DNA from 3 places in the Bradyrhizobium sp. McL0616 genome. Region 2 is predicted to be linked to each of the others. Evidence: riboswitches for the same ligand, from Rfam matches in the RefSeq annotation. Region 2 holds a riboswitch; each other region holds the start of a gene.
What was found. A riboswitch is a leader RNA that binds a small molecule or an ion and turns the genes downstream of it on or off. The one in region 2 is predicted to bind cobalamin.
Positions count from the first base shown of each region.

Region 1: another riboswitch for cobalamin. It lies ahead of ACPPVR_RS28665 (DUF1636 family protein); the one in region 2 lies ahead of ACPPVR_RS20920 (TonB-dependent receptor).
Region 3: another riboswitch for cobalamin. It lies ahead of ACPPVR_RS28585 (TonB-dependent receptor); the one in region 2 lies ahead of ACPPVR_RS20920 (TonB-dependent receptor).

Region 1 is NZ_CP188255.1:5,897,871-5,907,971, forward strand. It holds gene cobG (precorrin-3B synthase) at 1-410, opposite strand, end outside; gene cobN (cobaltochelatase subunit CobN) at 407-3,655, opposite strand; gene cobW (cobalamin biosynthesis protein CobW) at 3,655-4,689, opposite strand; gene ACPPVR_RS28665 (DUF1636 family protein) at 4,686-5,060, opposite strand; cobalamin riboswitch at 5,155-5,376, opposite strand; gene cobO (cob(I)yrinic acid a,c-diamide adenosyltransferase) at 5,417-6,052, shown strand; gene ACPPVR_RS28675 (cobyric acid synthase) at 6,065-7,513, shown strand; gene cobD (threonine-phosphate decarboxylase CobD) at 7,518-8,483, opposite strand; gene cbiB (adenosylcobinamide-phosphate synthase CbiB) at 8,495-9,436, opposite strand; gene cobU (bifunctional adenosylcobinamide kinase/adenosylcobinamide-phosphate guanylyltransferase) at 9,559-10,062, shown strand; gene cobS (adenosylcobinamide-GDP ribazoletransferase) at 10,059-10,101, shown strand, end outside.
Region 2 is NZ_CP188255.1:4,311,717-4,321,817, reverse strand. It holds gene pflB (formate C-acetyltransferase) at 1-355, opposite strand, end outside; gene ACPPVR_RS20985 (hypothetical protein) at 584-739, opposite strand; gene ACPPVR_RS20980 (hypothetical protein) at 839-1,243, opposite strand; gene ACPPVR_RS20975 (hypothetical protein) at 1,262-1,462, opposite strand; gene ACPPVR_RS20970 (hypothetical protein) at 1,644-1,862, shown strand; gene ACPPVR_RS20965 (hypothetical protein) at 2,354-2,728, shown strand; gene ACPPVR_RS20960 (CbtA family protein) at 3,964-4,728, opposite strand; gene ACPPVR_RS20955 (CbtB domain-containing protein) at 4,739-4,951, opposite strand; gene ACPPVR_RS20950 (DUF1488 family protein) at 4,948-5,244, opposite strand; gene ACPPVR_RS20945 (hypothetical protein) at 5,241-5,822, opposite strand; gene ACPPVR_RS20940 (hypothetical protein) at 5,897-6,118, opposite strand; gene ACPPVR_RS20935 (hypothetical protein) at 6,207-6,464, opposite strand; gene ACPPVR_RS20930 (hypothetical protein) at 6,678-6,887, opposite strand; gene ACPPVR_RS20925 (hypothetical protein) at 7,109-7,285, opposite strand; cobalamin riboswitch at 7,450-7,658, shown strand; gene ACPPVR_RS20920 (TonB-dependent receptor) at 8,141-10,101, shown strand, end outside.
Region 3 is NZ_CP188255.1:5,882,264-5,892,364, reverse strand. It holds gene cobM (precorrin-4 C(11)-methyltransferase) at 1-388, shown strand, start outside; gene ACPPVR_RS28610 (cobyrinate a,c-diamide synthase) at 388-1,698, shown strand; gene cobA (uroporphyrinogen-III C-methyltransferase) at 1,695-2,423, shown strand; gene cobF (precorrin-6A synthase (deacetylating)) at 2,423-3,172, shown strand; gene cobT (nicotinate-nucleotide--dimethylbenzimidazole phosphoribosyltransferase) at 3,188-4,240, shown strand; gene ACPPVR_RS28590 (histidine phosphatase family protein) at 4,247-4,819, opposite strand; cobalamin riboswitch at 4,895-5,096, shown strand; partial or broken gene ACPPVR_RS28585 (TonB-dependent receptor) at 5,213-7,565, shown strand; gene ACPPVR_RS28580 (PepSY domain-containing protein) at 7,578-9,011, shown strand; partial or broken gene ACPPVR_RS28575 (amidase family protein) at 9,013-9,503, opposite strand; gene ACPPVR_RS28570 (maleate cis-trans isomerase family protein) at 9,649-10,101, shown strand, end outside.

The DNA of each region.
Region 1 (10,101 bases), 1.6 Mb from region 2:
TCGTCGATGGAGAAACCGAACTTTGTAGGGAGTTCGAGCGCGCTCTCTGCGAGCGCCTCTTCGAGCTCGGCGGCGAGCGCCTGCGTCTCGTCATCGGGGTTCCAGAACGGCGTCACCAGGATGTTGCGCCGGGCTTCGATGTCGGCATCGGGGTCAAGCAGTGCCAGTTGCGCAAGTCCGTCGAGCAGCGGTTGATGGCCCTGTTCGCTCACACCCCTGATCTGGAGGTTCGCGCGGCTCGTCACATCGACGAGACCGTTGCCGAATCGTTCGGCAAGCTCGGCAAGCCCGGTCACCTGCGTCGCATCGAGCCGCCCACCGAACGGGCGCACGCGAATCACGAGCCCATCGCCCGATTGCATCGGCCGCAGCGCGCCGGGACACCAGCCTTTGATCGCAGAAGCGCTCATGACGCCTCCTTGAGCGCAGCCGCGATCGAATTGCGGCGCGTTCGCCAGAGTGAAGCCTCGTGCAGGCGGGTGAAGCAAGTTTCCATCGCGGCGAGCGCCGCCGGATTTTCCTGGGCCATGAAGGCCCGGACGCCGTCATTGGCAAGCGTCGCGTCATAGTAGAGGTCGAACAGATGCGGCGGCACGGCGCCGGCCAGATGGGCGAAGGCGGCCATGTGCTCCAGCGTCGCAGTGATCTCGGCGGCGCCGCGAAAGCCGTGGCGCATCATGCCGGCGATCCAGGCCGGATTGGCCGCGCGCGCGCGGACGACGCGGGAGATTTCCTCAGTCAGCGTCCGCGCCTGCGGTTGCTCCGGCCGCGTCGCGTCGAGATGATAGAGCGATGGCGTTGCAGCGCCGAGATGTGCTGCAGCGGCCGCGATGCCAGCCTCATGGGCCGCGTAATCGGCGGCGAGTAGCAGATCCGTTTCCGGCAGGTCCTGAATGTGGACGAAGGCGTCCGCAGACGCGAGCCGCTGTTCCATGCCGGCGCGATCGGGCTTGATCTCGCCATCAGCGGAGAACGCCCAGGATGACGCCGACAGCCAGGCCTCGCCTGCAGCCTCCCGCGTCTCCGGCGTGAAGGCATCCGGGATCGCCGACAGGCCGACGCCGTATTGTCCGGGGCGCGGCGCGAACACGCGCGCGGTGCGGTGCCGATAGGGATTCTCGTCGCCCTCGTCCTCGCGCCCCGCGAGCGCCTCGGCGGCGGCTTCGAACAATTGCGCAAGGCTGGAGAAGACATCGCGGAACAGGCCCGACACGCGCAACGTCACGTCGATGCGGGGACGGCCAAGCTCGGCCGGCGCGATGATGTCGTAGCCGGTCACGCGGCCGGAGGCGTGATCCCAGTGCGGCGCAAGACCGGCGAGATGCAGTGCCATCGCGAACTCCTCGCCGGCCGTGCGCATGGTGGCGGAGCCCCAGAGATCGACCACGAGCCCTTTCGGCCAATCGCCATGATCCTGCAAATGACGGCGCAACAACTCTTCCGCAAGCTTGATGCCTTGCGCATGCGCCGACGGCGTCGGCACCGCACGCGGATCGACGGCAAAGAGATTGCGCCCCGTCGGCAGCACGTCCTGGCGCCCGCGATAGGGCGAGCCCGAAGGCCCTGGCGCGACACGCTGACCAGCGATCGCGGCATATAGCGCGTCTCGCTCCGCTTCGCCGCAGGCGCCGCGGCCGAACACGTGCAGGCCATCGCCGAACTGGCTTTCCTTGAGATCGCAGACGAAGCGATCGATCCGCGGAATCGCTTCGGCCGGCGCTGCCGATGCATCGAGACCGAGATCGTCCTCCAGTCCTGCGGCGCGCGCCTCCTCCCGGATCGCGGCGATCAGGCGCTGGCGGCGGGCGGGATCGAGCCCGTCGGCGGTCGAATATTCGTCGAGGAGCTGTTCGAGCCGGCGCAGGCCTTCCGGCACGCTGGACGCAGCAAGCGGCGGCGGCAGATGACCGATCGTGACAGCGCCGATGCGCCGCTTGGCCTGCGCGGCCTCGCCGGGATCGTTGACGATGAAGGGATAGATGACGGGCAGATCGCCGATCAGAGCTTCAGGCCAGCAGGCTTGCGACAGCGCGGCGGATTTTCCGGGCAGCCATTCCAGCGTGCCATGCGCACCCATGTGCACGACGGCGTCCATCCCCTGCTGGCGGAGCCAGAGATAGAACGCGACATAGGCATGGCGCGGCGTGCGGGCGAGATCGTGATAATCGCCGTCGCGCGTGGCCGTGTCGCCACGCTCCGGCTGAACCGCGATGATCGACCGGCCGCATTGGATCGCGGCAAAGTGTAACCCGCCATCGCGGCAGCCCGGATCGTTCTCCGGCGCGCCCCAGGCTTGCGCCAGATCATCCTGCAATGATTGCGGAAGGCGCGAGAGCGCGGCGTGGTACTCAGCAACGCTCCAGGTCAAATTCCGCTGACGCAGCGTCTCGCCAAGTGCATGGACCGGCGCGACGTCGAAGCCGACGTCGCGGAGGTCGGTCAGCAAGGCTTCGACCGACGCAAGCGCATCAAGACCGACCGCATGCGCGATCTGGTGCGGGCGTCCCGGGTAATTCGAGAGCACTATCGCCATTCGCTTCTCAGCCGCCGGCATCTCCGCGAGCCGCCGCCAGGCCGCGACGCGCGCGGCGACGGCCTTGACGCGCTCTTCATCCGCGCGATGGGCAAGATGCGAGAATTGCAGGTCGGGGTCGCGCATCGCTGCCGATTTGAAGCTCACCACGCCGGTGAACAGACGACCGTCGACATCCGGCAGCACCACATGCATCGCGAGGTCGCCGGGCGACAGGCCGCGCAGCGAGTCGACCCAGTCCTCACGCCGCGCTGTGGAGAGCGCGACCTGGAACACCGGGCAACCGGCAACGTCGAACGGCGTCGAGCCGTCGTCGCCGGCCGCCGAAAACGCCGTCGCGTTCACGATCGCAGCCGGAGGATTTTGCGCAAGATGTGTTCGCAGCCAATCCGCGACGCCCGCCGCCTTCAGCGAGGTGACGAACACGCCATACGCATCAAAACCCTTTTCGCGCAGCGCCGCGATCAGCGCATCGACAGGGCCGGTGTCCGCGGCGGTGAGATAGGAGCGGTAGAACGTCACCAGCGCGCGCGGCTTCCCCTCATCGGCCGCCGACGCTGCGATGACGCCGCGTGCAGGATCGTAAAAACCCATCTCCGGAACGGTCGTCTCGCCGACGATGGGACCGGCATAGAGGCCCGAGGCCAGCGCAAGTTGCGCGATCGCGGCTTGGGCTGCGACCGGGCCGCCGGTGTCGCAAAGGACCTTGAGCCGGCGCAGTGTCGAGACCGGCAAGGTCGAGTACGCGTCCAGCCGCTCATCGTCGCGGCCATCAGCCGGCAGCACGGCCAGCACGATGTTTCGGGCCTTCGCGAGTTGCTGCAAAGCCGCCAGCCCGTACGACCAATATGACTCGCCGCCGATCAGGCGGACCAGAATGCCGCGCGCCTGCGACAGCGTGCGCTCGATGTAAGTGTCGACCGAGAGCGGATGACGGAGTTCCGCGAGGTTCGCCAGCCGCAGCGACGGCAGGCTGTCGCGGCCACGCCGCCAGCCGGCCGCGAACGCGGCGAGATCGGAGTCCGAGTACGAGAGCACCACGAGATCGGCCGGGTCCTGGCCGATGTCCCTTGGCGTCGCAGTCTCCTCGAGACCGCGGCTCTCGCGGAAGACGACGTGCATCAGATACCAAGTCCTGACCTGATCGCGGCCTCGTCGATGTCGCCGTGCTCGCCGATGACAACGAGTTTCGATTGTCGCGCGCCCGCGCCCCAGGGCTTGTCGAACTGGTGCCGCACGCGCTCGCCGACGGCCTGCAGCAACAGGCGCATCGGCTTGCCCGCCACCGCGATATAACCCTTGACGCGCAACACATTCTGATCGCGCGCCAGGCGCTGGACTGATGCGACCAGCGCATCCACGTCAGAAACCTCCGGAAGATCGATCACGACGGAAGCAAAGTCGTCATGCTCGTGGTCTTCCTCGCCGTCATGATGCGAGGGACGCGCGGCGAGATCGTTCTCGGCGGCAGCGCCGAGACCGAGAATCAAGCGCGCATCGATCGCACCGTCGGTGATCGGCAGCATTGGCACGCGGCGCGTCATCTCTGCCGTGATCACAGCCTTGGCGGCTTCAATGCCCGCGGCGCCGGCAAGATCGGCCTTCGTCAAGAGCACGATGTCGGCACACGCGATCTGGTCCTCGAACACTTCCGATAACGGCGTCTCGTGATCGAGATTTTCATCCGCCGCGCGCTGTGCTTCCACGGCGGCCGGGTTCGGCGCGAAACGACCGGCAGCGACAGCCTCGGCGTCCGCGAGCGCGATCACGCCGTCGACTGTGATGCGCGAGCGAATCTCAGGCCAGTCGAACGCCTTGAGCAGCGGCTTTGGCAGCGCGAGGCCCGAGGTCTCGATCAGGATGTGATCGGGCCTCACCGGCCGCGCCAGCAGCTTCTCCATGGTCGGAATGAAATCGTCCGCAACGGTGCAGCAGATGCAGCCATTGGCGAGCTCGACGATGTTCTCTTCCGGACAATTGGCATCGGCGCAGGACTTCAGGATCTCGCCATCGACACCCTCGCTGCCGAACTCGTTGACGAGCACCGCGAGCTTCTTGCCATTGGGGTTCGCGAGCAGATGCTGAATCAGCGTGGTCTTGCCGGAACCAAGAAAACCTGTGACCACTGTGACCGGGACTTTTGCAAGCGAGTTCATTCAGCGGCCTCTGGCACAACGGCAATGGGGGGAATGCGGGCAAGCGATTGCTTGCGGAAGATCTCAGGGCGGCTGCGCCAGGGCACGATGCCGTCGGGCGCGCCGGCATAGGCCGCAGCGCCCGCAATCACGTCGCCCGCATGGGCCTCCGACAGGCGCCCATAGACATAGGACCACCGCCCGGGTGCGCTCAGCGCGACAGAGCAGCCCTGGCTACAGGCCGACAGGCATTCGACGGGAACCACAGTGACGCCGTCGGGCACGCCGGCATCGAGGATCGCGCCATGCAAGCGCTTGCCCGGCGCAGTTTCGCCTTCGCCAAGCGTCTCGCCGGCGCGGCAGGTGATACAGACGTGAAGTGTGACGGTCATCGCCTCTTCCAGGATAAAACGCGGGAGGCGATGAGGCACACGGACCGTTCTTGCGAAGGCCCGTTTCCCCGTCGCGGAACACCCCGTCCGCCGGTCCAAAATGTCCGCGCTGGCAGGTCTCCCGGCTTGCGGAGCAGGGCTTTCGCCCTTCGATCCCCGCCTTCCCGATCCCTTTGGGGGGCCAGTGGCTTCGGGCATCTCTCCGGTCACGGTCGCGGGGGCGGCTGCATTTTGGACCCAAATCTTGCCGATTCGGACCCTATCGCATTCCCTCTTCGCCTGTCATAGGACAGGAACCAACGTCGGCCCACCATTTGCCGCCGGCCGCCTCTTGTCAAGCCGAAGGACCCCGTCCGATGACGCCTGAACCGGATACCCAAACGGCAGAGGAAACTGACGCCCGCCATGCTGCGAAAATGGCGAAAATCAAGGTCGCCCGCGACAAGATCATGGCGACCAAGAGCGGCGAAAAGGGCCTGATCATCGTCCACACCGGCGCCGGCAAGGGCAAGTCCTCCTCCGCGTTCGGCATGATCGTCCGCTGCGTCGCCCATGGCTTCCCCTGCGCCGTCGTGCAGTTCATCAAGGGCGCCTGGGATACCGGCGAGCGGCGCCTGCTCACCGGCCATTTCGGCGAGCTCTGCCAGTTCCACGCGATGGGCGAAGGCTTTACCTGGGAGACGCAGGACCGCGCCCGCGACATCGCCGCCGCTCGCGCCGGCTGGGAGAAAGCCAAGGAGCTGATTCTCGATTCCAGCCTGCGCATGGTCCTGCTGGACGAGATCAACATCGCGCTGCGCTACGATTATCTCGATATCGCCGAGGTCGTCGACTTCCTGACGACGCACAAGCCGCCGATGACGCATGTCGTGCTCACCGGGCGCAATGCCAAGGACGAGTTGATCGAAATCGCCGACCTCGTCACCGAGATGACGCTGGTCAAGCATCCGTTCCGTTCCGGCATCAAGGCGCAAGCCGGCGTCGAGTTCTGATCGGGCTCAGGGATGGCGCGCGCATTGATGATCCAGGGAGCCGGCTCGGACGTGGGCAAGTCGCTCATCGTCGCCGGCCTTGCGCGCGCGTTTACGCGTCGCGGCCTGCGCGTGCTCCCCTTCAAGCCACAGAACATGTCCAACAATGCCGCCGTGACCGTCGACGGCGGCGAGATCGGCCGCGCCCAGGCGCTTCAGGCGCTCGCTGCCGGCGTCGAGCCGCATACCGACATGAACCCGGTGCTGCTGAAACCCGAAACCGATGTCGGCGCACAGGTGATCGTGCAGGGCAAACGCATCGCGACCGCGCGTGCGCGCGAATATGCGGCGATGAAGCCGTCGCTGATGGGCGCCGTGCTGGAGAGTTTCGAGCGGCTGAAGGCGCGCGCCGACCTCGTGCTGGTCGAAGGCGCCGGCAGCCCGGCCGAGGTCAATCTGCGCAAGGCCGACATCGCCAATATGGGCTTTGCGCGCAAGGCCGACGTGCCGGTCGTGCTGATCGGCGACATCGACCGCGGCGGCGTCATCGCGCAACTGGTCGGCATCAAGACGGTGATCGATCCGGACGATGCCGCGATGATCCAGGGTTTTGTGATCAACAAATTCCGCGGTGATCCCACCCTGTTCGATGATGGCTATAGACTGATCGAGGAGAAGACGTCGTGGCGCGGCTTTGGCGTGCTGCCTTGGTTTCCACGCGCTGGTGAGCTACCGGCCGAGGATGCGCTGGGCCTGAGCGATGCGCGAAAGCCGGGGCAGTGCAAGATCGCCTGCCTCGCATTGTCGCGGATCGCCAATTTCGACGATCTCGATCCGCTCAAGCTCGAACCGGGCGTCGATCTCGTGATGGTCCGTTCGGGCGAAGCCATCCCCGGCGACGTGCGGCTCGTGATCATCCCCGGCTCCAAATCGACCCGCGGTGATCTCGCCTTCCTGCGCACGCAGGGCTGGGACATCGATCTTACTGCGCATCACCGCCGGGGCGGCCATGTCCTCGGCCTCTGCGGCGGCTACCAGATGCTTGGGCGTAGCGTTTCCGACCCCGACGGCATCGAGGGCCCCGCGGGCGACACGCCGGGTCTCGGACTTCTCGATGTGACGACAGAGATGAGTGCGCAAAAAACGCTGACGCGTGTTGAGGCCATCCACGCGGCGACGGATCAGCCGATCCAGGCCTACGAAATTCACATCGGCCGCACCGACGGGCCGGATCGTGCCCGCCCGTTTGCGAAACTCAACGGCGAGCCGGAAGGTGCCATCTCGCGTGATGGACGCGTGCAGGGCAGCTATTTGCACGGGTTGTTCACGTCGGATGACTTTCGCAGGGCGTATCTCGCAAGGCTCGACATTCCCGCAGGCGACGAGCCCTATCACGCCAGGGTGGAGAGCGCGCTCGATGCGCTTGCCGATCACATCGAAACGCATCTTGATGTCGAAGGCCTGCTCGCGCTCGCGCGCTGAGCACTCAACGAGAAAGCACCTCGGACAGACGCGTCCATTCGCTTTCGACGCCTGGAAGGCCCAAGCGCAACCATGTCGGCTTTTGCGCGAAGACCCGGGACCATATCTGGCCGCGCGCAAGTCTTTCCTGCGCGGCAGGCGCGTCGGGCGTGTCGTAAAGGCGAAACAGCGGCGTGCCGCCCACCAGCGTCCAGCCTTGTGATTGCACCATCGCATCCAGCCGCACGCTGTCCCTGGCGAGCCGCGCCGATGTCGCCGTGGCCCAGTCGTCATCGCGCAAGCCGCGACGGCCGATTGCGATTGCTGCCCCCGACACCGGCCATGGGCCCGACATCGCTGCAAGGCTCGCGATGTCGGTCGCGTTGCCGAGCGCGAAGCCAAGTCGCAGGCCCGCGAGCCCGTAGAATTTTCCGAACGAGCGCAGGATCAGGAGCCCGGGCCGCTCGGCTTGCGAAGCGAGCGACAGGTGCGGAACGACGTCGGCAAAACTCTCATCGATCACGAGGCGGCCGACGCGCGGCAGCAGTGCCAGCAGATCCTTCGGCGAATAACAGCGCCCGTCTGGATTGTTGGGATTGACGACGATGGCGAAGTCCGCGCCTGCCAGCGCGTCGAGCTCGCTCACCTCCTCGACATCCCAGCCCGCGGTGGACAGAACTGGAGCATACTCGTTGTAGGTCGGCACCAGAACGCGCGCCCGGCCGCGCGGCGCGAGCCGCGGCAACAGTTGAATCGCGGCCTGCGCACCGCCCAGCGCGACGACCGGCGCGCTTGTGCGATAGGCGTGCTGAGCAGCCTTACGCAGGGCGTCGATCTCGGATCGCGACGGCAGCGCACTCCAATAGCGCGCGTCGATCTCGCCGACGGGATAAGGCAGCCGGTTGATCCCCGTCGAGAGATCGATCCAGTCCTCCGCGCGTCCACCAAAACGCTGCTGGGCCAGATCGAGATTTCCACCGTGCTCGCGCATGCCCTGTTCTTTCACGCGAAGCTAAGGATCGCAAGGAGGCCCGCGAGCAGCAGCATGGCGCGGCGGTATATGGTCAACCCTTCGCTGATATCAGCGGCGCCCGGATCGCGCGAGCCTTCGTTCAACCAGGGTTCGTTGCTGACGCTGTCCTGATAGATGCGCGGACCACTGAGCCGCACACGAAGCGCGCCGGCCATCGCAGCTTCCGGCCAGCCGGCATTGGGCGAGCGATGCCGGCGCGCATCCCGTGTCATGCACGACAGCGCCTCCGATCTCCGCGAGGCCAGCAGTACGAACAAAAATCCAGTCAGGCGCGCCGGAATGAAATTGGCGACGTCGTCGATACGCGCGGCCGCCCAGCCAAAGGCTTCGTGGCGTTCGGTGCGATGGCCAATCATGGAATCCAGCGTGTTGATGGCCTTGTAGCCGAAGATGCCGGGCAGCCCGAACAGCGCGCCCCAGAACACCGGCGCCACGATGCCGTCCGAGGCGTTTTCGGCAAGGCTCTCGATTGCGGCGCGCGCGATACCGGTTTCATCGAGTGCTGTAGGATCGCGGCCGACGATACGCGAGACTGCTTCGCGCGCGGCGGCGATGTCACCGGCCAGCAAGGGTCTTGCCACCGCTGCGACATGATCGTGCAACGAGCGCAAAGCGACCAGCGGCCAGGCCAGGATGCCAACCAGCACCATTTGAATCCACCCCGGCGCGAGCGCCGATTGAAGCACCCAGCCGAGCGCGACGGAAAGTGCAATCACCACGAGCGCTCCGGCAAGGCCCGCAGCGCGGCGAAAAGCCGGCGGATCGGTCGGCCGATTCCAGGCGGTGTCGACCGCCGCGATCAGCCGGCCGAGCCAGGTCACGGGATGGCCGATCCGCGCGAACAGCCAGGACGGCCAGCCCACAAGGGCATCCACCGCCATCGCCACCGCCATCGCACCCGCAAAACCCACATGCGCCTCCTGTCCGGCCCCTGTTGCGCAAAGCGCTGGCCGAGCGCAAGCCCCCCGCCTGCGGATTTCGGCTTTGTCTTTGCCCGCGTTTGGTGATTAGTGCTGGCCGGCAGGAGACCTTGATGGCCGTCATTTTGATCACGGGCGGAGCGCGATCGGGCAAAAGCAAGCGTGCGGAAAGCCGCGCGCGCGCCTTTCCCGGGCGGCCCGTCTATGTCGCGACAGCCGAGGCGCTCGATGCCGAAATGGAGGCGCGCATCGCAACCCATCGCGTACGCCGCGGAACAGACTGGACCGAGCGCGAGGTGCCGCTCGATCTCGTCGCGGCGCTGGTCGCGACCGATGGCGGCGGCGCAAGGCTGGTCGATTGCCTGACGCTGTGGCTCTCCAACCTGATGCATGCGGAGCGCGACTGCTCGCACGCGGTGGCGGAGCTCGCCGATGCCCTGCCTCACCTCAAGAGTCCCGTCATCCTCGTCTCCAACGAAGTCGGCCTCGGCATCGTGCCCGACAACGCGCTGGCGCGCGCCTTTCGTGACGCCGCCGGGATCATGAACCAAACCATTGCGGCTGTTGCCGACGAAGTCGAGTTCATCGTCGCAGGCCTCCCGATGAAGCTGAAATGAAGCCGCGCGCCGACATGATCTGGGACATCATCGCCGATC
Region 2 (10,101 bases):
CACCGAACGGAAAGATGGCCCGCTTGAACGGTTGATCGGTCTGGAGTCCGACGACGACCTCGTTGTCACGGTCGATATAACCGGCCTTGTGGGCAAGCAACGTAGAAGGGGTTTTCACGTCGACTGCGAGAACGCCCTTTTTCCTTTCGTCCGCAAAGTAGGGCTGCAGCTTCGCCCAGACCGCCTTTGTGCGCTGCGATGGACCGGAAAGGAATTCCTCGTTCCCGCCATAGGGAGTGACGTTCCGGACAATAAAATCGCGAACGTTGATCGACGTCTGCCAGTCGCCGTCCCGGAATCCATTCCAGCAATCTCCGGTGCCGGCTTCCTTCCTGAGAGCGGCGCTTGCTTTCATGGTAGGTCTCCCACGGCGTTCGATTGGTGCCCTAGGGTCCGAGGTCCATGCGGGCGACGATCTCATATGTCGTTTCGGTGGACTGCTGGCTGTTGATCTAAATCAAGCTCGAGCAAACGAGCCATGGAGTCTGCCGGCCTGCTCCGCTCGTTCCTCTACCGAAAGCATGCGGTCAGTGATCGCGTTCCTGGTCAGACACTGCAGCAACGGGCATCCGGAACTCTGCAATCAGGTCGCTGCCGACGCCGCGACCCGCTGTGCGCCGTCGTCGCGCCCGCCGAAGAAGGCGGTCAAGCATGGGGATGATCCCGTGAAGCTGTGGAGATTGTCGCTCCAGACGGTCGCGGTCGGCTCGGCAGATGGCGCGGAGGAAGTCGAGATCATCGCAATCTTCTGCGGCTTGCGGCTTGGGATTGCTACTCTCGCTCGTCGCGGCCATGCTCTACGGCCTGGATTTCACGGCCCTCTGACGCGCTTGCGCCTTCAGGATGCGGTCGATCGAGCTCGCTCGCGTCCTTCGCGGCGGCGCTCGCGCTGTTCCCGGCGTCGCTTTGCCCGCTCCGCGAGCGGCGGCAGCGGTGGCACGGGTCTATCGACCGTCTCAGACGGAGCCGTCTCGATCGGCTGGTCGACGCCGGCGCGCGCCTCCATGAATTCGAGCACAATCCGTCCCTTGTCCGTGATCTTCCACCCACCGCTTTCGCGATCGACCAATCCTTTCGAAAATATATCGAGGTTCGGCACGCGCGCAGCCAGCCGCCTGGTCCGTTCGGCCCAGTCCCGGCCGCTGGTCGCCAAGATCGCCATGTCGCGCTTGATGTCGTCCATCACGGCAAAGCCGTTCGGATAGGACACCAGGATCTTCAACACCGTGACCTGAAAATTCACCCCCGCGTCCTCGATCGGTCAACGCCATATGGTCGGTACTCGAGACAGCGCGTCGCGACCGACCTGCCTGAGACCTTCGAGCGAGACCTCTCCGCGAGTAGCCGCTTCCAAAATCTTTGAAGCGACATGCGTGCGCGCACCAGTCTCGCGCGCCGAAACGTTTTCGCAAACTTCGTCGAGAACCGCGCGCAAAAGCGTGGTGGTGGCCGCATCGAACATGAGACGCCCCGTGCGGGAAAACTATAGAGTAGCCGAGTTTTCCCGATAGGCGAGTCGTTTATGAGGTCAGCAAATCTGACCTTCCGATGCCAGGAGAGCTCCCGCGTCGCGGCCCGATCGTCAACGTCCCGCTCCGCCTGACAACGCAGGAACGGAGGCTTTCGACGCAGGTTCTACTTTCATGGGCGAACCTATTCCGTGGCTGATTGAGAATGCGATACAGATTGCCTGGCACTACCTTGAGTCGTCGGGCGAGATCATCGAACCCGCCAAAGCCAGCAAGTTTCTTTTTAAGACGGTCGATGAGATGGTCCTCAAAAGTGAACACCGGAAGTTAATGCTCGCCAACCGCGCAATCGATGCCTATCGCAGTCGATCCAAACGTCGTCAGGCATACTAGATGGCAACGGTCGCTCTCATAGCTGCGCTACTCTTGAGTGCCGGACTCGTCCTTGTAATTCGGCACCACGACAATCGGGACAAGATCGTGTGCCGTAAGGCAGACCAGATGGTTCGCGATCACATCGATCACCATTGAGCACGCGCCGCTGCTGAATGGGTGTTCCACGAGGGTCGGCGCTGAATTGTTACCCGCTGGCAGCCGTCGACAATTTACCCGTAGACCGCACATAAACCTGCCGCCGGCGCATCCTTTCTGACACTTGCTATCAGATGCATCTCTCGCCCGCACCTTTCGCAAGCGACGATTGGTGGAGTAGCGTCGGTATATGAGGTCATTGCAATAGATGAGGTTCCCGCGTCGGAGCGGCCATATCGCTGACCTGCCACGTTAGGTTCAACCGCCAAAGAGTCCATTGTGGACGCTTTGCGGTCAGTGCGGATAATCTGACCCGGTGGACTTGCTGTGTGACGCCGTGCAAGGAGGAACGCATGCGTGGATCGTACCCCATCGAGCACCGTTTAGAACGGCTGGCGTTGGCCAGGGCATACGTCGCCCTCACTGGTGTGATGGTTCGCTCGGTGTTCGGCCAGAAGCATGCCGATCACTCGCTATTGCTGATCGACGCCGCGATCATGGTGGGGCGTGCGGAGAACAAACCTATGAACGCCACGAAGATCGCGCACTACGTCGGCTTGCCGCGATCAATGGTCATTCGCAAGCTCAAGGAGTTTGTCGATTCCGGTGTGATCACCCGCGAGGGGAACGTATTCCTTTTGTCTGAGCAACGCGCTCACAATCAGACGAAGTATGTCGCCGAAGCGATGCGCATTTTCCGCGCAGCCGAGAAAGCCCTGAAGGTCTAGCAAGTCGTTCGATCAGCCGCTGTCGATACGCTAGGCATGACGGGCGGCCCGATGATCAGAGACGTCCCTCTCGGAGCAGCCCGATGCATTGGCCGAGCGTCCATTCAGGGTGCCGAACAAGCGCTCTTTCGACTGCCGAGCGCTCATGCGTCGATAGCTGGCTGAGTACGAACTCGTACTCCTGATCGGAGACCTCTACGATTCTGCCAACGTGTGTTCGTCCTATGCCGAGCATCAGAATGGCGTCAGATGCGGTAACGCTATTCTCTCGCATGAACCTGCAAACACGACGGCAGTCGTTAGGCGAAAGCTGCGCCAGCAGAAATTCGCGCTCGGCTGCCCGTTCAAAAGTCGGTTTATTCAAAGCGCCAACCTCCGAATTTGGGAGTTTGCACCTGCTCAGCACCGCACCTGATTATGCTACCTAATGCACCATTAGGTTGCAATTCAAAGGAAGATCACCTCGGATGAATTTTTGAAGAAATTCCCGGAGAACTCGATCAGGTTTGAGACTAGGGCCTATTGGGCCCCCGCCATTCCGCCCGCTATTCGCGGAACCACTCTGAATTTGAAAAACCGTTCGCCTTTCAAGCACTTCCCTCAGTCCGAGTACCTGGAAATAATGCTGGACGTCAGGACCACACGGTTCTGCCGTACGCGAATTCGCTGACCGCCACAGGGTTCTCCACCCTTGTCGACATGGCCGGAAAAATGTTGGCGAGACGAACCTTCAGCGCCGCTCATCCGCACGTGGTTACGAGCTCACAGGGACTACCCGCCCTGCTCGCACCTCTCGCGCCGACGCTGCCGCGACCACCGCACCCCTGCTCGCGAAACGTGACGACACATGATCGCCCCTCAAGGTCCCGTGCGGCTTGGCGGCATCGCGAGGTGTTTTGCCCGTCAGGCAACGGAGAATCGGCCCGAACCGTCAGCCGAGCGACAATGCGTCGCTCGCTGCACCGCAGGTGTTATGCGGCATTGCAGCCGGGTCGCAGGATCACGCAGTCGGACGCCGCGCCGTCGCAGCACGTCGCCTGCTGTCGGTGGGCGCCATGCTGTTGTTCTACGCGCTCGAAGCGCGAGGCTCGCACTATGTGCTGGCCTTGCGCGGCAGCCTGCGCCCTCAGCGCGGCTTACGGCTTTCTGCAGGGTGACTGGCCGTTCGGATTCGTCGAGACGATCTGGACGGCGGTTGCCTTGCGGCAGTGGACCAAAACGATGTCCAATCGGATCTAGGCGCGCGCATCCGTGCCATGATCGAAACGGGCGAACAGCGCGCTCGTCACAGCACCCAGCAGGCTCCAGAACATCAGGCTTGTCACCGTGACCGCGGTGACGAACTGATGCGACAGCGATGACGGCACGTTGGTCTCTACCTGCTCCAGCTCGGGCGCGCCAATCAGGTGGGGCAGGATCAGCAGGATCACGCCCGCAATGGCCGTCGGCACCGAACGGTGGAAGACGATCAATGCCAGGCCCGCAGCGGTCGCCAGCACGGCGGCTGTCCACCAGACTTGGCGCGACAGGAGCGGCGCAGCCGGCACGCCCGGCAGCTCCGGTGCCAGGCCGAGGCCGGGGGCGATGGTGAAAACGGCAAAGCCGGCCAAGCCCCACATCAGGCCTTCATGCCAGGAGATGCCCTTGCCGGTTGCGCCGCTGCGGACGGCGAAGAAGCCGGCCAGGAGCAGTGCGAAGCCGATCGCGGTCAGGACGTTCGCGGCCGCCGTGTAGGCGTTGCGCTCGAACCCGTCCCGGGGCTCCCACCCTTCAGCGCCGTGATCATGGGCGGCATGGTCGTGACCTGCATGGTCGTGGCCAACCGCGGCAGCCTGCGGCGCCGCTGGAGTGTCGTGCTGATGGGTCTCCGCGGCCTTTTCAAAGACCTCCGCCTTCAGGATCAGCGGGACGGTGCCGAACTGCTGGGCGACCGTGACGAGGAGACCAACGATGAAACCGGCAATGACCGACGCGAAAACGATCGAACGAAACGTGCTCATGCCGCCTCGGTTAGTGGCAGGGGAAGGCGTTCGAATGGCGCACGTCGTGCGCGGCATTGTGGACGACGTCGATATGCGAGAAGCCGACGACGCCGACGACGAACACGCCGAGCACCATGGCCATCAGGGCCTGCGAAAGCCGTCCCACCTGCCCGGCGGCGACCGGCAGATGCGTAACCTGCGCATTCGAGAGCTGGGCATTCGAGAGCTGAGATTGGCTCATGGTTGTTCTCCGTTCGCGATTTCGTGGTCTTCTAACAGCTTCCGGGCGACGTCGCGACTGGTAAGATGCAGGCTTGTCCCCACGGAAATGCCCTTGCGGGCGATCTTGGCGCCGGCGGCCTCCCGGAAGGTTATTTCATAACGCCGGAAATAGTCGAGGCAATCCTCCGGCGAGGGCTCCGCACCGATCAAGGTCCGGAACGCCCCCCGATGCACGGCGCAAATTGCGCCGTGTCCCTCGACCGGAAAGACCACAGACGCGATGTCGTCGCGCCATTGGGCGTCGTTGGTCAAGCCGACATCGCGCGCCCGCGACCGAACGGATCGATCAGGCGGACGATCTCACAGGCGGCGACGAGGCCGGCGAGCCAGACGGCGCTGGTCAGCCCAATCCGCGTCACGATGGCCACGGTGAAGGCGCCCTCTCCGCCCAAAAACGGCGTCGCGGCGAGCAGCGTGAGCTCATAGGCCGCGTAGGCTGCGACCAGCGCGAGCGCCAGCATCAGCGGTGTGCGGCCGTGCGGGAGCACGCGGAGGACGGCCGACGCCATTGCTGTCGCAACCAGCGCAGAGGCGCCAATGACAAAGCCCCAGGCGATCGTGCCGGCGTCGATCGGGCAATGCAGCGCGCCGAAGCCGATGGTCTGGTTGACGAGCCAAGCGCCGGTGACGACAAGCAATGCCGGCCGCGGCGGCAGCATCGCAGCCGCAACGACCGCGAACGCCGCAAAGGGCGTCGCGCAGGCGAGCGCGAAGCTTGCGAGCGCACATGAGACGGCCAGCAGCGCGAAGCCAAACATCGCAGCATGGCGCGGCGCGACTGGTCGAAGCCTGAAACGGTCGGGGTGAGGCGCAAGCATGTCTGCAGTCATCATGGATCTCCCGACGGTGATCCTAACACATTTGCCGAGAGATGAACCGCCCGACCGGCGGACGCAATCAAGCCCTAGGCGGGCTCCCGCGCCAAGCGCGTCCGGATTACCGCCCGCTCGCCGGCATCGACGAGCTGGCCGATCCCGGTGCGGCCGGCGAGCGCGCAGCGGGTGATGTTTTCGGCGACCGATTTGCGGAACCGATGATCTTCGCCGCTGGGCCGCCTGCGGCAAATCCGATCCAGCGCCAGCTTCATGTTGATCCGTGTGCGGGTGTCGAAATGCTCGCTGATCATTCGCCCGGCCTCGATGCGTTGATGTCGGGGCAAAAACGACCGAGGGACGGCCGGGTTCCAGAGTGGGAATCGCACGAGGCTCGCGAGCCTATGCTCGCCCGCGCGGGCGCTGGGCCTGTGCCCAGATTGCGGCGACGTCGCGTGGCGACGTGTCGATGCGCCGGATCGGCGTCAGTTCGCCAGAGGCCGAGACGATCGCGGTCTCCTCGCGGCGGCAGCGCGGGCACACGAAGCGGACCTCGTGCGGCTGCGCTGACCAGCTCGCACGTTTGACGTTGGCAGCCATCGGCCAGGCCTCGCAACGCGAGCACGACACCAGAAACCGACCGGGATCGAGCATACCCATTTCATGGACTCCGCGTCCTGCCTGCCTCTTCAATGATTAACCCAAGTGAAGCGCCCGGTCTCCTTGCGGTGGTTCTCGTAGTTCAACCCGATGCAGAGGATCTTGTCCGGGTTCGGGATCACTGGACCAGCCTTAGCAGGTCAGGGCTGACGGGACGATGGCGGCACAGGGATGGCCCGGTTGCGATCCGTGCAATCCGCTCGGGCCTTGCACTCAGCGCGCGCCGTGGAGCGTGCAGGCGGTGGTGCAGGTCACCGTATTGCCGTGGTCGCACGACTTGCAGGCGGCAACGCACTGGTTCATGTCGCGGGGATTGTAGCTGTAGTTCCGCATCTGGCAAACCGGAGTCGAGCCGGTGACGTCCTGCTCCTGGTTGCAGGCTGCCGTCATGAGCGCAAACACGATGACCGCAAACAGACGCATGGGACCGCACTGTGAATCACTGACAAAGCGACGTTCGCGGGGGATCATTGCATCGCAACGAGCCCCGGCATTCCCGGATGTGAGGATGCACAGACGCATTCCTCACATCCGCATCGAGGATGCGTGCCAAATGTTAAGAACGGCTTGCGACCGCGTGAAATCCTGCAAGACACCGGATGCCCGGCATCGCGCCTCGATCCAACCGGAACCCTGGAGCAGCGTCAGGCCGCGGCCTTGGTCGCAATGGCCTGCCGCATATCCAGCGCCAGCTGGCGGTATTGCTCCGAAAGCTTCAGGTAAAGCTCGCGCTTCCTGCTGTCGGTAGCGAGCTTGGTGATCAACTCGCATTCGGCGGTGAGCGTCTCGAACCGTTCCAGCCTGTCCTCAAGTTCTGTCATTGGCGTGTCCCCATCAAACGCCTCAAGGACACCAAACCTAAGCCCGGGAAATAGGTCACGGCCAACATCGTTATGGACTACAATCTTATTTGTCCGGAAAGACACACTTGGTGAGCGCGTTGCGCCGCCAAGCGTTCCTGATATTGACGCGCTCCAAAGCAGATGCCAATTTCGTGATCGGTAGTGTCCGCGAGGACTCTTTCCAAGGGAATGCGGTGCGTCCGTCTCGGCGGGCAATTCCGCGGCTGCCCCCGCAACTGTAGGCGGATAGCCGACGACCAGCAAAACCACTGGAGCCCGCTTGGGGCTCTGGGAAGGTGGTCGAAGGCGATGACCCGCGAGCCAGGAAACCTGCTACCAGCCATGGTCACGCGCGAACGCATTGGGCGGGGTGCCTCAATGTCGGAAGAGTTAGCCGGTGCATCTGCCGCCTGGGGCGAAGGTAGATGGCTAAGGCAACCGCGGTGACGGTTTGTTGCGTCGCCGCAGAGCGTTGTTGTGCAAATTCATCATATCCGAGCTGGCTTTGCGCCGGCATTTTCGCGTGTTTTCCTCATCACTCTGCTTTCGTCGGCATCGCTGCCTTCCGCGGCATTCGCGCAAAGCGTGACGCAGGACAGGACCTCCCGGGAGATCAGCCCGGTGGTCGTCTCCCCGTCGAGCCCGAAGCGTGCTCCTGCTGTCAGCTCTGGCAATCAGCGATCCCGCACGGCACGCCGGGCCGCGGGCCGCAAGCCTACTGTCCGGGCCGTCGCGGCTCCGGCAACGCAGCCTCCGAGCGGCACGATACAGACGCCGCTGAACACGGCAGCGGTCACTGACGTCGGGTCCCGGCTCGGCATCACCGCGCGGGAGATGCCTGCGACCGTCGAGGTCATCGATCAGCAGACCATGCAGGACCGGGGCATCAGGACGACCACAGATGTCGCCAAGGCCGCGGTCGGCGTGACCGGCGGCGATGTGCCCGGCGCACCCGCCATCTTCTCGATGCGCGGCTTCAGCGGCGATCAGGTCGCAACGCTCTACAACGGCATCGCGATCGGGCCGTCGACCATGACCGGCCGGCCTATGGACGTGGCAGGCCTCCAGCAGGTGGAGATCATCAAGGGGCCGGACTCGCTGGTGGCGGGCCTCGGCGCGACCGGCGGCGCCGTCAACTACGTCACCAAGGCGCCGCACACGGGACCGATCGTCAACGAGGCCTTCACCTCCTACGACTCGTTCCACGGCTACCGCGCCGGCTACGGATCAGGCGGCAGCACGCTGATCGACGGCCTCGACTATCGTTTCGACATCAGCCATTCCAACGACAAGAGTTTTATCGAAGACACCTATTCGAAGCTCAGCAACGTCTCCGGCCAGTTGAACTACCGCATCAACGACAGCCTGAAGATCTGGGGCGCCGCCGAATACAAGCAGGACAGCGACCGCTTCTACTGGGGAACGCCGCTGGTGCCGGCGAACGCGCCAGGCATCGTGCCGACAAACGGCATCGTATCGGGCCAGTGGACGAATTATTACCTCAACGGCCACACCGGGACGCTCAATCCCGTCACCATCGACGCGCGCACACTGACCACTTCCTACAACGTGCTCGACAACCACAGCGGCGCCAGCGAGCTTTGGCTGCGCAGCGGCTTTCAGTGGGACATTAACAACAGCGTCTCGCTGAAGAGCCAGGTCTACGGCTACGATGCGCACCGACACTGGTTCAACAACGAGATCAACTCGTTCGACGATTCAGGTCCGAACAACGTCTATCGCGAGCGTCTGGCGCTGGACCACGCGCAGCGGCTCTACGGCAACATCACCGACCTCACCGTCAATTCCAATCTCGGCGGCATGGACAACCGCTTCGTTGCCACCGTGATGGCGAGCAGCTCGCAATTCAACGTCTCGCAGGACACGCTGTTCTTCAGCGACACGGTCGAGCTGGTCAATCCGGACCGCGGCCTCTACGGCCCGCGCAGCGACGAGAAGATCTACACCCACCTCGATACCGCCTCGTTGTCCTTCGAGGACCGGCTCAAGCTGACCTCGACCTTCGCGCTGATCGGCGGCATCCGGTTCGAGGACATCAAGCTGGACCGGACCCGCTTCAATCCCGACGGCACTCTGGAGTCGGGCAAGGGCTATCCCTTCTCGACGCCGTTCAATCCCATCACCGGCCGCATCGGCTACACCTGGGACATCGCCCCTGGCGTGATGCTGTACAGCCAGTATGCGACTGCGGCGGACCCGACGGTGGCCAACATCTTCATCCTTGCGCCGTCGGTGCCGCTGCTGCTGACGACGTCGCGGACCTACGAGACCGGCGTTAAGCTGCAATCGGGCGACAAGCGCGCGGAAGCCACGTTCTCGGCCTTCGACATCGAGCGGAAGAACGTCTACGTCCCCGAGAGCGGCATCGTCTTCAACGTCGCCGGCAAAATGGAGTCCAAGGGCATCGAGATCGCGGCGGCGATCAACCCGGTCGCCGGCGTGAAACTATGGGGCAACGTCGCTTTCGTGCAGTCGCACTTCATCGACTTCAGCTATCTCGACGGCAATGGCGGCTTCCAATCCTATTCGGGCAAGACGCCGCCGAACGTACCGAACTTCATCGCCAATGCCGGCGCATCCTACCGCTTCGACACCAGACTGCCAGTCGAGATCGGCGCCTCGATGCGGCATGTCGGCGACCGCTTCAACTTCCAGGACAATCTGGTCGTCATGAACGCCTACACGACCTTTGACGCGTTCGCGTTCGTCGACATCCCGAGGGCCTATTTCACGGGCGTCGACCAGACCCGGATCAGCTTTCGCGTGAGGAACCT
Region 3 (10,101 bases), 1.6 Mb from region 2:
TGTCGTGTTGACGCGCACGCCGGGCCGCGCCAGCGCGATGCCCGAGGGCGAGAAGCTCGCTGCCTTCGCCGCAACCGGCGCGGTGCTCGCGATCCATCTGTCGATCCATCTGCTCGACATGGTCATCGCTGAGCTCACGCCGCATTACGGCCCGGACTGCCCGGTCGCCATCGTCTGGCGTGCGAGCTGGCCGGACCAGCGCATCGTTCGCGCCACGCTCGCAACGCTCGATGCGGCCGTAGGTGTCGAGCTCGAACGCACCGCGCTCATCCTGGTCGGCAAGACGCTCGGCGCGGCGGATTTTGCCGAGAGCCGGCTCTATGCCGCGGACTATGACCGCCGCTATCGGCCGATCGGCGCCGAGCCGCGCTTTCCGGAGGCGTCGTGATGACTGCGGGTCTCGTCATCTCCGCGCCGGCCTCAGGTGTCGGCAAGACGACGCTGACGCTGGCGCTCGCCCGCGCCTGGCGCAATCGCGGCCTCAACGTGCAGTGCTTCAAGAGCGGTCCCGATTACATCGATCCTGCCTTCCACGCCGTCGCGACGGGACGCGCCTCCGTCAACGTCGATAGCTGGGCGATGGACCGCACCACCATTGCCCATCTCGTCAGCCGTGGTACCGACGCCGATGTCGTGCTCGCCGAAGGCTCGATGGGACTGTTCGATGGCGTCGCCGCGCGCGGCGCCTCCGGCACTGGGGCGACGGCCGATATTGCGGAGATGCTGGGCTGGCCGGTGGTTCTGGTGATCGATCCGTCCGGGCAGGCACAGACGGCGGCGGCGATCGCCGCAGGCCTGCGCGATTACCGCGCCGGCGTGCGCCTTGCGGGCGTCGTGCTCAACCGTGTCGCCAGCTCGCGCCATGAAGACCTCGTGCGGCGTGCGCTGCTGGAAGCTGACATCGCTGTGTTCGGCGCGCTGCCGCGCCATGCCGAGATCAGCCTGCCGAAACGGCATCTCGGCCTGGTGCAGGCCGAGGAGCAGGCGGAGATCGGCAGCCTGATCGACGAAGCCGCACGTTTTGTCAGCGAGCATGTCGATGTCGATGCCGTGCTGCGAGCAGCTGCCGACTGGTCGCCGCAACCGGCAGCGAACGGCCTGAACGTGACACCGCCGGGCCAGCGCATCGCGCTCGCCCGCGATGCGGCGTTCTCCTTTGTCTATCCGCACATGCTGGAAGCCTGGCGCGCGGCGGGTGCAGAGATCTCGACATTCTCGCCGCTTGCCGACGAAGCGCCCGATGCAAGCGCCGACGTGTGCTGGCTGCCGGGCGGGTATCCCGAGCTTCACGCTGGGCAACTCGCCGCCAATGCGCGCTTCCGCAGCGGCTTGCTTGCCTTCGCCGAAACGGGGCCGGTGCATGGCGAATGCGGAGGCTATATGGTGCTGGGCGCAGGCCTCACCGATGCGGAGGGCGTCCGCCACGAGATGACGGGCCTGCTCGGCCTGGAGACGAGCTTTGCCAGGCGGCGCATGCATCTGGGCTATCGTCTCGCTACCCTCGCTGCGCCGATGCCGGGGCATCAGGCCGGCGCGCGTCTGCGCGGTCATGAGTTCCACTATTCGACCATTCTCGCCCAGCCGGACACGCCGCTCGCAGTCGTGCATGACGCGACCGGCGCGGTCATTGCCGAGACCGGCTCGCGGCGCGGCCACGCCACGGGGACGTTCTTTCATCTGATCGCGGAGGACCGGTGAGCGGCTTTGTCTCCTTCATCTCCGCAGGCCCCGGCGATCCCGAGCTGCTCACGCTGAAGGGCGCGGCGCGGCTGCGCAACGCCGATGTCGTGCTCTATGACGATCTCGCCTCCGGCGCGATCCTCGATCTCGCCCGGCCCGGTGCCAATCTCGTCGCGGTGGGCAAGCGGGCAGGGCGGCCCTCGACCAAGCAGCATCATGTCAACCGCCTCCTGGTCGACTATGCCGCAACCGGTGTGCGCGTGGTGCGGCTGAAGTCCGGCGATGCCGGCATTTTCGGCCGGCTGGAAGAGGAGCTCGAGACGCTGCGCGAGGCCGGCATCGGCTACGAGATCATCCCCGGCGTCACCTCGGCCTGCGTCGCGGCTGCGCAAGCCGGCATTCCCCTGACCCGTCGCCACACCTCGCGCCGGGTGCAGTTCGTGACCGGAGCCGATGTCAGCGGCGAGCTGCCGCAAAACCTCAACTGGGCGGCGCTGGCCGATCCGGAGGCGACCACCGTCGTCTATATGGGTCGCCGCACCTTTCCGGCGCTCGCCGCAAAATTGATCGCGCACGGCCTCGCCCCAAACACCCCGGCGCTGTTCGCCGAATCCCTCGGCCGCCCCGACGAGCGGCTGGTCCGCACCACCATTGCCGAGCTTGCCGAGCAGCTTGCGCGTGGCGGGTCCGCCTCGACCGCGGCCGTGATCCTGTTTGGCGCGCTGGCAGAGGGCGCTAGGTGATGCTGACGCTCTCCCTGATAGGCATCGGTTGCGGCGATCCCGAGCAGCTCACGCGCGCCGCCGTTCGTGCCATCAACGCGGCCGACCTCGTCCTGATCCCGCGCAAGGGGACCGCGAAATCCGATCTCGCCGATTTGCGGCGGACGATCTGCGCTGACGTGCTCACCAGCGACAAGACAGGCATCGCCGAGTTCGATCTTCCCGTGCGCGATGCGGCCGATGCCGACTACCGCAAGGGCGTCGACGATTGGCACGATGCAGTGGCGGCGAGCTGGTCACAGACGATCGCGAGCCATCTCGGCGGCGACGGGAAGGTCGCGCTGCTGATCTGGGGCGATCCCTCGCTCTACGATTCCTCGCTGCGCATTGCGCGCCGGCTCAATCCCTTGCCGAAGATCGCGGTCGTGCCCGGCATTACCTCGATCCAGGCGCTGTGCGCGGCGCATGCGCTGCCGCTCAACGATATCGGCGAGCCGTTCCTGGTCACGACGGGACGTCGCTTGCGCGAGGGCGGCTGGCCGGTGGGTGTCGATACAGTCGTCGTGATGCTCGACGGCGGCACCGCGTTCCAGTCGCTCGATCCGAGCAGCTTACACATCTGGTGGGGCGCCTATCTCGGCATGCCTGATCAGCTCATCATGTCCGGCACGCTGGCTGAAATCGGTCCGCGCATCGTCGCCGCACGCCAAGAAGCGCGCGAACGGCACGGCTGGATCATGGACAGCTACATTCTCAAGCGCAGGCCGTGAGCCAAGCGAGGCAGCATGCTTCCCAAATGGGTCTATCAAAAGTGCCCTGATATCTCAGTCGCCCATCGCGACGCGGCGATCGCGCGGCAGGCGCAACTGACAAAACCGACCGGCGCGCTCGGCCGGCTCGAGCAGCTCGCGATCGAGCTCGCGGGCCTGCAAGCGACTGAGCAGCCGCGCGCGACACGCGTGCCGATCATCATCTTCGCGGGCGATCACGGCATCGTTGCCCAAGGCGTGTCGGCCTATCCGCAAGCTGTGACCATCGCGATGATGGCGAATTTTGCGTCAGGTGGTGCCGCGATCTCAGTGCTGGCGCGCGAACTCGGCTCCAGTCTTGAGGTGGTCGATGCCGGCACGCTGGCGCAGGAGGCGATGGCGGGTATCGTCATCGACAAGCCGCGCAACGGGACCCGCGACTTCAGCGTTGAGCCGGCGCTTGCAGCCGCCGAGCTGGCGGTTGCCTTCGAGGTCGGCCAACGCGCGGTCGCGCGCGCGCAAGCGAGCAAACCCGATCTCCTGATCTTCGGCGAGATGGGCATCGGCAACACCACGACGTCGGCGGCGATTGCGGCCAGCCTGCTTGGCGTAAGCGCCGAAGAGATCGCCGGCAGCGGCACCGGTGTCGATGCGGCCGGCCGGGCGCACAAGGCGCGCGTGATTGACGCGGCGATTGCGCGTCACGGCGTTGCCGGTGCCACGCCCGAAAAGATCCTGTGTGCGGTCGGAGGTCTCGAGATCGCGGCGATCTGCGGCGCGATCATCGCGGCTGCGCAAGCCCGCATCCCGGTGCTGATCGACGGGTTTATCGTATCGGTTGCGGCGCTGGCGGCGGCACGTCTCAACCCGTCGTGCAAGCCGTTCCAGCTAGCCTCGCATCAGTCGGCGGAGCAGGGGCACCGGCTGGTGCTTCGCGCGCTGAACGTGCAGCCGCTGATCAGTCTCGATCTCAGGCTCGGCGAGGGATCGGGCGCTGCCATCGCGCTGCCATTGGTGCGGCTCGCCTGCAGCCTTCACAACGGCATGGCGACATTCGCGCAGGCCAATGTCCCGGATCGCCCGGCTTGATCCGGCTCACGCCACGCGCTGATTGACGCCGACGACGCGCCAGCCGGTCGCCAGCCGATCGATCCGGGTCAGCGACAACGGATCGATGACGAAGCGCAACGCCACTTGCGGCGTCAGATCGAGCGCTATGCAGAGCGCGGCGCGGATCGTGCCGGAATGCACGACGAGCGTTGCCGGCCCGGCTCCGATCCGTGCGAGGCCGATCCGGACGCGCGCGACCTGATCCTCGAAGCTTTCACCGCCCGGTGGTCTTGCGCGCGCAGGATCGCTCCAGAATTGCGCAGAGACATCGCCGCTGGCCGCAGCGATTTCGTCATGCCGCAGGCCGGTCCAGGCGCCAAAATCCTGCTCGCTGAATTCGCCCACCAAAGCCGGATCGAGCCCCAGCGCGCGCGCCGTCTCGACTGTTCGCCGTGCCGGGCTCGCATAGCTCGCTGCCTCCCGCGGTAGGCACTTCTGTAGCGTCTCCAGCTGCGTCCGTTCGCTGAGATCAGCCGGCACGTCCGGCGCATGGATCGTTCCGACGACACCGTCGACGGGCGCGTGACGTATCAGCCAGAGGAAGGTCTCACCTTCCATGCGAAAATCTCCAGGGACAGTTGGCCGCTGCGGCAACAACGCCGCACCCGGCACATTGACTCCGTCTTCATCGTAATCCTAGATGGCGATGACGGTTTCCCCGAGAGGGGATGAAAAGGGAATGCGGTGCGGGGAAGTTGTCCCCAATGCCGTAGCTGCCCCCGCAACTGTAAGCGGTGAATCCTTCGTCATGAGCCACTGGGTCCTCGGTCCCGGGAAGGCGACGAAGTGGTAACGACCCGCGAGCCAGGAGACCTGCCGTCAGCCGTGGTCACACGCGAAGATGTCGGTCGGGGAGTACAGACATTTGGCTTCATCGGAGCGCTGAAAGGCCGAAGATGGGACCTTGGTTCGCTGTGACGTGCCACAGACGTCATACCGAGGTCCAAGACCGTGTCTTCCGTCCGTATTGCGCGACCGCGCTGCTTTTTGCTCGCGTCCGCCGCCCTCATATCATTTGCCGTTGTCGATATGCCCGCCACGCTGGCGCAGCAGGCCCGCAACCCGCTGCCGCCGGTCGAAGTGACGGCGCCCGAACAGTCGCGCAAGCCGGCCAAACCAGCGGCACGTGCGGGGCAAGGCGCGCGCCGCGCCGCGGCGCATAGGGCTGCTACCGCGCTGGCCGCGCCAAAGCCGGTCGTGCCGACCGCAACGGCGCAGACGCCGCTGAACACCAACGTGGTGGCGACAAGCGCCTCGGGTCTCGGCCTGACTGTGCGTGAGACGCCCGCGACCGTCGAGGTGATCTCCGCCGAAACGATGCGCGAGCAGGGCTATCGCACCGTCTCCGATGTGGCCCAAGGCGCGGTCGGCGTCACCGCCGGCGACAATCCGGCCGAGCCGTCGGCGTTCTCGATGCGCGGCTTCACCAACAGCGAGATCAACACGCTCTACAACGGCATCAAGATCGGCCCGCAGAACATGACTTCGCGCATCATGGACACGGCCAATCTGGAGGCTGTGGAGATTCTGAAAGGTCCGGCCTCGCTGATGTCGGGTGAAGGAGCCGCAGGTGGTGCGATCAATCTCGTCACCAAACAGCCGCACACCGGGGCGATCCGAAACGAGGCTGACTTTTCCTATGACTCCCTGAACTCGTTCCGCGCGCATTACGGCTCCGGCGGCAGCACCAACGTCCAGGGGCTGGACTACCGCTTCGACGTCAGCCGTTCCTCGCTCAACGGCTTTGCCGACGACACCAACACCAAGACGCTCGATGTCTCCGGGCAGTTCAATTATCGCATCTCGGACAGTCTCAAGGTCTGGGGCGCGATCGAGTACCGCGAAGACCGCGGAAAGGCTTATTGGGGCGCACCGCTGGTGCCGGTTGCCTTCAGTGGCTCACATGCCACGGCGGGTATCGTCTCGGGTACCTACTTCAACAGGACAGACCTCGGGGCCGTCACGATCGACGACCGCACCTTCAACACCAACTACAACGTCCTCGATAACCGAAACGTGGCGCAAGAGGTGTGGCTCCGCGGCGGTTTCGAGTTGAAGCTCGCGCCTGACCTGACGCTGAAAAGCCAGGCCTATGGTTATGGCGCGGAGCGCACGTGGTTCAACAACGAGATCGAGGCGTTCGATTCTACCACGAACAAGGTGTATCGCGAGCGCTTCTATGTCGCGCATAGCCAGCGCCTTGTCGGAAACATCACCGTACCTGGTTTGGGATGCTAATGTCGCAGGTTTTGACAATCGCTTGGTCACGACGCTGTCGTCGAGCTACCTCGACTTCGTCAGGCCGGGCGCTGCAAACTTTCCGAATGATGAAGTCCCGCCGGTCGATCCCGACCGCGGCTTCTACGGCCTCCTCACGACCAAGCAGCAGACCGCGCGCATCGACAACGAGGCGCTGTCGTTCGAGGACCGGCTGAAGCTCACGCGCACCTTCGCGCTGGTCGCCGGCCTGCGCGTCGAACATATTGGGCTCGACCGCAATTCGACCGACGTCAACGGCCTGGAGAACGCGAGTTTCCCATTCACAAAAGACTGGGCACCGGTGACGGGGCGTATCGGCTACACCTGGGATGCCGTTCCCGGCCTGACCTTCTTCAGCCAGTACGCCACTGGTGCCGATATCTCGGCCAATAACATCTTTCTGCTTGGGCCGACGCAGCCGCTGGATCTCACGACCGCACGCACCTACGAGACTGGCGTCAAGCACGTGCTATGGGACAACAGGGCGGAGTGGTGGTTCTCGGCCTACGATATCCTGCGCAAGAACGTTTATGCGGCCGCCGGCGGGATGGCGCTCAACATTGCGGGGCGGCAGGAATCGAAGGGCGTCGAGCTCGCCGCATCGGTGCGTCCGATCGAGCCGCTGCGGCTATGGGGCAATATCGCCTATGTCGATGCGCGCTATGCCGATTACAATTTCGTCGGCGGCTCATTCTCCGGCAATACGCCGCCGAACGTTCCGCGTATCGTTGCGAACGTTGGCGCGTCATACCGCTTCTTGACGTCGTGGCCCGTGGAGCTCGGCATCGTCGGCCGCCATGTCGGTGACCGCTACAACACCGATGCCAACACCGTGACGCTGAAGGCCTACACGGTGGGAGACGTCTACGCCTTCGTCGACATCCCCAGGACAGTCTTCGCTGCGGTGGACAAGGCCCGCCTGACCTTCCGGGTGCGCAACTTCACCGACAAGCGCTATGCGATCTGGGGCGATCCGTTCTATCCTGACCAGATATTGCTGGGCGCGCCGCGCACCTACGAGATCTCGGCGGCGTTCAAATGGTAAGGCACTGAACGCATGATGGGCGCGATCGTCTTGCTGCACCGCTGGCTCGGGGTCGCGTTCTGCCTGCTGTTCGCAATGTGGTTCGCGACCGGGATCGTGATGCACTTCGTTCCGTTTCCGTCGCTGACGGAAGCGGAGCGCTTCGCCGGCCTCATCCCGGTTGATCGTGCTCAGGTGGTCATCGGAGTCGCCGATGCGGTGGCTGCCAGCGGCATTACCGAGGCAACGCGTGTTCGCCTGGTCCAGCGGAGCGACGGGCCGGTCTACGTCGTGTCCGGAATCCTACTCGTGCGCGCGGTTCGCGCCTCCGATGGACGGGACGCGACGGTCATTTCTGCCGATGTGGCGCTCGACATCGCGCGGGATCATGCCCGCGGCCGCGGGATCGATGCTGCACAGGCCAAGATCGTTGGGCGCAGGAACTATGATCAATGGAGCGTGCCGAACGGCTTCGATCGCCATCGGCCTCTGTTCCGCGTGGCGCTTGGCGATGCCGCCGGCACGGAGGTCTATGTCTCGTCGCTCACTGGCGAAGTCGTCCTAGATACGACACGCAGCGAGCGTGGATGGAATCTCGCCGGGAGCGTTCTGCACTGGATCTATCCGACGGTCCTGAGACGCGATTGGGCACTGTGGGATCTCGTTGTCTGGACATTGTCGCTGGCGGCCTCGATCGCAGCCTTGCTCGGTGCGGTGCTGGGGGTCGCGCGGATCAAACGTCGAGGAGGGATCTTGGGCTCGCCTTACCGAGGCTGGCACGCCCTGCATCACCTGATCGGCCTTGTGGTGACATTTTTCCTGCTGACCTGGATCTTCAGCGGCTGGCTCTCGATGGATCACGGATTGCTGTTCTCGCGGGGGCAGTTGACCACGGGTGAAGTTGGCGAGATCAATGCTGCGCCGAATTGGAGGACGGTTTCATCGCTCGATCGGGAGTCGGCTCTGTCTCCGGCTCGCGAGATCGAATGGTTCGCGTTCAACGGCAATATCTATCGCCGTGATCGGGTCGGCCTCGGCAGCCAGGTCTTGACAGGAGCGGGAGAGATGCGCCGAGACGGCCAAGCCCGGTTCCTGCGTGCGCCGGAGGTTCGGAGCTTGATCGCGCGGCTTGCCCCTCGATGCGACGCGCCGGTCGTTCTTGCCGATAACGACGATTACCCATCCCAGTCCGCCGTCCCCGGTGCACCGGTCTACCGCTCGAAATGCGGCGACCTCTGGTTCGATATCGACGGCGCCGATGGAAACGTGTTGCAGAGGCTCGATCCGTCGCGGCGGGCCTATCGCTGGGCCTACAGCGCCGTGCACACGCTCGATTTTCCGGTCCTCATGGCGCATCCGCGTGTCCGCGATGTCCTGATCGTCGGGCTCTGCGCGCTCGGGCTGGTGTTCTCCATCACCGGAACCGTCATCGGCTGGCGCCGGTTGCGCTCTACTTTTGCAGTCTGAGTTACGCCCGTAGGAGCGTCTCGATCTGCCGCGCGGCACGCAGCAGCGTGCGGTCCTGTCCGCGCCGGGCGATCAGCTGGAGGCCGAAGGGGAGTCCGGCCGCATCGGTCCCGCAGGGGAGCGAGATCGCCGGCAGCCGGGCGTGATTGACGAAGGGCGTGAACACGGCGTGCGCACGTGGGCTCGCCGCGTTGCCGCCGATCATGTCGGGCCCAAGTTGAGTGAATGGCCAGGCGACGCAGGGGACTGTCGGGGTCAGCAGCAAGTCGACTTCGGCAAAGAAGGCCGCGAACGCATTGGCAATCGCGGTGCTTGCGACCAGCGCACCGGCGACGTCCACGCCCGACCAGGCAAGCCCACGTTCGATCTGCCTGGCGATATCAGGGTCGAAGACGGTTGGGTCCTTGCGAAAGGTCTCGCCATAGAGCGCCGCGAGGCCGCGTGCTGAAGCGGCATGATGGCGTCCTCCGTGACGCCCGCCGGCCAGACGGGAGGTAACGTATGTGGCTCAAAACAAAAGCATATCGAACAAATTGTATGCAGTGTGCAGATTGCGGGTTGCGCGCACGTGAGGGATGCGGATGATCCTTAGCGAGGAGCGCAAATGCGCTTCGCCGCAATGGAGCGAACGCGATCGATGTCAATTCTGCGCAAGCGTCTCGGCATGATCACGCCGTCCTCGAATTCGGTGCTCGAGCCCGTCACCAGTGCCATGCTGCATGGTGTGACCGATGTCACCGCGCATTTCTCACGCTTCCGCGTCACTGAAATCGCGCTCGATGCCGCCGCGCTGAACCAGTTCGACGCATCGGTGATGCTGCCGGCGGCGGATCTGCTGGCCGATGCAAAAGTCGACGCCATCGCCTGGAACGGTACCTCGGCGAGCTGGCTCGGCATCAGCCGCGACAGGAGCCTGTGCGAGGCGATCATGGCGCGCACGAACGTGCCCGCGACGACGTCGACGCTGGCCTGCATCGATGCCGCCCGCGCGCTCGGCGCGAGGCGCGTCGGTCTGGTCTCGCCCTATACGGACGATGTCCAGCGGCGGATCGCGGACGTCTGGGCCGAGGAGGGGATAGCACCGCATGCC